DNA from 2 places in the Bacillus sp. GbtcB14 genome. Region 2 is predicted to be linked to the other one. Evidence: predicted binding sites of a transcription regulator. Region 2 holds the regulator's gene; the other holds the start of a gene.
The links. Region 2 encodes Rex, which represses fermentation and respiration genes when NADH is low (regulators of the CRP and FNR family bind a similar motif). Its sites were predicted from a motif close to TTGTGAAATATTTCACAA; they were not measured.
Positions count from the first base shown of each region.

Region 1: KVT31_RS22475 (L-lactate dehydrogenase) is a predicted target of Rex. The motif match lies at 2,116-2,133, and genes of this name have one in related genera.

Region 1 covers NZ_JAGXJT010000009.1:1,805-5,018, reverse strand. Annotated here, with positions in the region: gene KVT31_RS22480 (S8 family serine peptidase) at 1-879, shown strand, start outside; gene KVT31_RS22475 (L-lactate dehydrogenase) at 1,056-2,000, opposite strand; gene KVT31_RS22470 (TetR/AcrR family transcriptional regulator) at 2,460-3,059, opposite strand.
Region 2 covers NZ_JAGXJT010000027.1:3,756-6,969, reverse strand. Annotated here, with positions in the region: gene KVT31_RS28815 (CPBP family intramembrane glutamic endopeptidase) at 1-714, shown strand, start outside; gene KVT31_RS28810 (YdiK family protein) at 711-902, shown strand; gene KVT31_RS28805 (redox-sensing transcriptional repressor Rex) at 932-1,561, opposite strand; gene KVT31_RS28800 (ABC-F family ATP-binding cassette domain-containing protein) at 1,749-3,214, shown strand, end outside.

The DNA of each region.
Region 1 (3,214 bases), on a different contig from region 2:
AATGCGAAATTGAATCCTACTTTTGAAAAGCTCCTTTCTGAAAAAGGGATAACGGCAAAAGTAAATGAACCGAAACTAGAAGCAGGCTCTGTTACGGTTGGCGGTGCTATCGATGACAAAAACTTTGCTGGATTAGATGGTGATTTCCCGTTCATTGATGTAACGTTCAAAGTAGAAAACGATGAGTTTTATGAAGCAAATGCTCAATTAGAGTCAGCAGTGTTTGTATACTGGAAACCAGGAGAAACAGAGCCAAATAGAATGCGTGTCCTTCAAGATCAATCATTCTCAGTAATGTCCTTAAACTCACTAGTAGAAGGAAATATTAAACCTGGTGCATTCTTAAATGAACGTGGATATTTAGATGAAAAGTTCGATTATACAAAGCTTGGCGTAAAAGTATATGCGACTGATTCTTACCGTCATAAGTTTGAAGGCTCACTTGATAAATACGGTTACTTTAAACTAAATGGACTACCTGTTAATAAACGCGACTACAACTTATACGTAGAGGTTCCAGGACATTTAACAAGCCGACTAACAACGAAATTAGGTACTGAGAAAGATGGTAAGCTACTTGGCCAATATTATTATGCACGCTTTGATGAAAACCTTGCAGGTGATGTAAATGGTGATAAAGTAATTGATATGAAAGATGCAGAAATTATTGCTAGCAACTATGGTAAAAAAGGACTATCTGTAAAAGACGGCGACCTTAACAAAGATGGCATTGTTGACGAAAAAGATATTCGCTTCGTTGAAAAGAACTTCTTGAAGAAAGGTCCTGATGCATCTAAATCACAAACACCTGTTGAAAAATCAAAAAGCGGTACACTTGCAGATATTTTAAAGAAATTAGGATTAACTCCTAAAAAATGATAATAATAAAGAGCACTCTATATAAAGTAGAGTGCTCTTTTCTATAAACGACCCTTATCCAGCAAAAGGGGTATATTGGGGATATACAAGGGAAACCGGAAAAGGAATTTATATTAAATTATATAAAAACTCAGAGGTAGGAAGCAGTTTCCCGCCTCTGAATTATTTAGCGATTATTATAGTACTGGTGCCATTGTTTCTTTTAATACTTTTACAGAATGAGCGAATTTCACTTTTTCTTCTTCATTTAGCTCAAGTTCTACGATTTCACGTACACCTTGGCGGTTAATAACAGCTGGAACACCTACGTAAGCATCTTTCTCACCATACTGACCTTCAAGGTATGCAGATACAGTTAATACGCTGTTCTCGTTGCTTAAGATTGCTTTAGTTACACGAAGTAGTGACATACCGATTCCGTAGTAAGTTGCGCCTTTACGCTCGATGATATGGTAAGCTGCATCACGAACATTTTCGAAGATTTTATCTAAGTCTTCTTGATTGTACTGCTCGTTGTTAGCTAAGATTGTTTCTAGTTTTTGTACACCTACAGTAGCGTGGCTCCATACTGGAAGTTCAGTGTCACCGTGCTCACCAACGATGTAAGCATGAACGTTACGTGGATCTACATCTAAGTAGTCACCTAACATGTAACGGAAACGAGCAGAGTCTAAAGTAGTACCAGAACCGATTACGCGCTCTTTTGGTAATCCAGATTCTTTCCAAGTTACGTAAGTTAAAATGTCAACTGGGTTTGTTGCGATTAAGAAGATTCCATCGAATCCGCTATCCATAATACCGCGAACGATTTGTTTAAAGATCTTTGTATTTTTCTCAACTAAGTCTAGACGAGTTTCACCTGGCTTTTGTGGTAATCCAGCAGTGATAACAACTAAATCTGCATCTTTACAATCTGCATAGCTACCGCTCCAAACTTTTGTTGCTGCTGGAGAAAATGGTACCGCATGGCTTAAGTCCATTGCTTCTCCTTCTGCTTTTGCTTCATTAACATCTACAAGTACAAATTCTTCAGCTACACCTTGGTTAATCATTGAGTAAGCATAACTACAACCTACAGCTCCTGTTCCTACTAATACTACACGATTGATACCTTTTTTCATGTTAATTTCCCCTCTCTATTGTTCACATCTATTTTTTATGATTGTTTAAGTAATTAATTAAAATACTAATTTAATGTTGTTTAACTTCTTTACACTCATATTGTAGCATGTATCATTGTGAATTACTTCACAAATTATGACCTATTTGTGAACTTTTTCACATAAAGTGTAAAGTTATTGGAATAGGTGTGGAATCAATTTCAATGGAGGCGTTTTCTTTAGATTGTGAATAAAAATAGTGTGATTCGATTACTCCCTGTAACTACATTCATTTTTTATAATCCAAATCCTAATAGTCGAAAAAGAAATCGTATTATAAGATTAAACTAACACATTATCCCCTTACAAAATGGATGTTAGTTGGCCTATATAGAATACAGTGAAATAAATCGATTAGCATATTCTTTAACACCTCCCTTTTAACCATTACCGTATATTAATAAAAAATATCAGTTAAAATCATGCATTCTTTTCTAGTAATAAACCATTCAATATAAGTGATAGGCTACGCAAAGCTTTAGACAAATGCATCTCTGCATCTTCAGAATTCGCAATCCAACAAGCAAGGTCCACTAGTCCACCATTTATGAATCTTGCTAATGCTTCACAATCCGTGTTTTCAATAATACAGTCCTTCATTAGTTGCTGAAGCATCTCCGCCATCGTCACTAAACATTGTGACTGTGATGATTGATAATAACTAGTCCCTAATACTGCTGGTGCATCACGAAGTACAATTCGCTGAATTTCTGGATTAAGTGCCATTGATAAATACGCACGACAACGCCCAACAAACCCTTCCCATTTTCCTTCCGCCTCATCTGATACTTTTCTTAATTTATTATCCATTTCCATATCAATTTCTTTTACAACCGCTTCTAACAATCCTTTTTTATCACCAAAATGATGATAAATTGCACCACGTGTTAAACCGACAGATGCTGTAAAATCATCCATAGACGTGTTTACATATCCAACTGTACCAAAAGCCTCTCTTGCTGCACTCAGCAATTTTGCACGTGTTTCAATGATCATTTCTTCTCTTGTTTTTCTACCCATCTTTTCCTCCTACTTCTATTCATTCCCTTTATTCAAAATGAATCCTATTATAGTATCGTTCTCTATGTAAAAGAATAACTCCTTTTATCGTTAGCTCTCTATCCAACGATAAAACTTTCTCATTGACATACGCACCGTATGTTAATATGATATTG
Region 2 (3,214 bases):
ATTTTAATGCAGTTATCATCCATTGCTGGATTACCACTTCTGCTGAAAACTGGACTTTATGATAACAGGGGATTTACTAGAGAAGAGAAATTTCAACTCATAACTGGCCACTGGGCAATCATTAGCTTCTTTATTGCATTATGTATCGTACTTTGGTTACTTAGAACAGATATTCGTGACAGACGTTTAGATACAACGCGCTCTACTGTTCCAGCTACGATTGGTTGGATTTTTATCGGGTTCTTCCTAGCATTTTTCTCACAAAGTATTGCCGGTATGATAGAAATGCGTGTATTAGGAATTAAACCTGGATCAGAAAATACAGCGAGACTTATGGATATCGCTAGAACGACACCTTGGTTCCTTATCGTCATCTCTATAATAGGACCTATTTTGGAAGAAATCGTATTTAGAAAAATTTTATTTGGTACACTTTATAAGAAGTTTAACTTCTTTATTGCTGCTATCATTAGTTCTCTCGTATTCGCAGCAATTCATTTTGATTTCACTCACTTATTGGTATACACTTCTATGGGACTCGTATTCGCCTTTTTATATGTAAAAACGAAGCGTATTATCGTCCCTATCGCAGCTCATGTCGCAATGAATACATTAGTTGCAGTTGCTCAAGTTTTAATGAGCAATGAACAAATTCAAGAAATGATTAAAGAAGCTGAAAAAATGCAAGGCTTTATCGGAGGATTTTTAGTATGAGAAACTCACCATTGTTCATGGCTGCATTGTACTTCCTTCTAGGATGTATCTTTACACGCTTCGCCATTACGAACGTAACAGATACAATCTGGAATATGTGGACAATACTATTCGCAGTTATGGCAACAATTGATTTTAATTTGGCACTTCGCCTTATCTTAGTTAAATTCACAAAGAAAAAACAATAATAAAACGCAGAGGTTGCTTCCTCTGCGTTTTATTGTGGATAATTCTTCAAAAAGTAAACCAGTGTTTGTAGCTCTACTGCTAAATCAATATGATGAATTCTTATATTGTCTGACACATTTAAGCGTGCTGGTGTGAAATTTAAAATACCATGCACATTCGTTTCTGCCAATCTATCTGCTACAGATTGTGCTACTGTAGCGGGTACTGTTAATATTGCCACTTGTATATCAGTTGATAAACGTTCTTCTAATTCATCTAAATGATATACAGGAATGCCCCCGATTTCTGTCCCGACTTTCTCTTCACTAACATCAAACGCCATTTCAATTTTTGTATTATTGTTTTTCGTGAAATTATAATGTAAGAAAGCGGTCCCTAAATTACCTACTCCAATAAGCGCTACACGTGTTATATCATCTTGGTCGAGTGTTTCACGGAAAAATGATAATAAATAATTTACGTTATATCCATAACCTTTTTTCCCTAACGCTCCAAAATATGAAAAATCTCTTCGAATCGTTGCGGAATCAACTTTTACCGCTTCGCTCAATTCGGCTGATGAAACACGTTGCTTACCAGAAAGAGATAAGTTTTGGATAAATCGATAGTATAGAGGCAATCGTTTGGCAGTGGCCTGTGGAATTTTTTGCTGATCCATATAACCTCTCCTCTCTTCCTATCTTTATTCATATACTTGAATCAAATACAGAAGTTTAGCACTCATGAATTTCCCTGTATAATAAAGAGAAGAAGTATTCTCTCTTTATTTTAAACTATACACTATTTTTAGTATGATTGAGAAATATAAACATGGCAAAGTTAAGAAATTATTTGAGGTGAAAACATTGATTTTATTACAAGTAAACGCGCTTACGAAATTATACGGTGCAGAAACGATTCTTGCAAACATAAAATTAGAAGTTCAAACGAAAGATCGTATCGCATTAGTCGGACGAAATGGAGCCGGAAAATCTACATTATTAAAAATAATAGCTGGTGAGCTATCCCATGATGGTGGCGAAATTATAAAACCGAAAGATGTCTCAATCGGATATTTAGCTCAGAATACCGGGTTAGAAACGTCTTTAACAATTTGGGATGAAATGTTAACCGTCTTTACACACTTGCAACAAATGGAGACAAAACTTCGAAGGCTAGAGCAAGAGATGGGAAAAGAAGAAAACTTTTCAAACGAGGCTACATATGAAAGATTATTAGCTGACTATGACCAATTACAATTAGATTATAAAGATCAAGGTGGATATCAGTACGAAGCAGATATTCGCTCGATTTTAAGTGGTCTTGGCTTCCCAGTTGAAACGCACCAGACGACGATTTCTACATTAAGCGGTGGACAAAAAACAAGATTAGCTCTCGGTAAATTATTATTAACGAAACCAGACCTACTTATTTTGGACGAGCCTACAAACCATTTAGACATCGAAACATTGACATGGCTTGAACAATATTTACAAGGCTATCCTGGCGCAATACTAATCGTTTCTCATGACCGTTATTTCTTAGATAAACTCGTTACACAAGTATATGAAATTTCGAATAAAGAAAGCAGACGATTTGTTGGTAACTACAGTAAATATTTAGACTTAAAATCAGCATTATACGAGCAAGACATGAAACGTTATGAAAAACAACAAGATGAAATCGCTAAGCTTGAGGATTTCGTTCAAAAAAATATAGCTCGCGCATCTACGACAAAACGTGCGCAAAGCCGTCGTAAACAATTAGATAGAATGGAATTATTGACTAGACCATTAGGTGATTCTAAGTCAGCATCCTTCCACTTCGATATCGAAAAACAAAGTGGAAATGATGTTTTACAAGTAAAGGATGCAACTATCGGCTATGATGAGGATCCTATTATTGAACATGTAACTATGCGCTTAACTCGCGGGGATAGCGTTGCTTTAGTTGGTCCAAACGGAATTGGGAAATCCACATTATTAAAATCACTTGTGAATAAGTTACCACTATTAAATGGTAATGTTTCTTTTGGATCCAATGTATCTGTTGGTTATTATGATCAAGAACAAGCGAACTTAACATCTTCTAAGCGAGTTTTAAATGAGTTATGGGATGAATATCCATTGCAGCCCGAAAAAGAAATTCGCACGATATTAGGTAACTTCTTATTCACAGGAGATGATGTACTAAAACCAGTATCTTCTCTTAGTGGTGGACAAAAAGCTCGATTAGCTCTTGCAAAACTTATGATGCAAAAATCGAATTTATTAATTCTAGATGAACCTACGAACCATCTTGATTTAAATAGTAAAGAGATTTTGGAGAATGC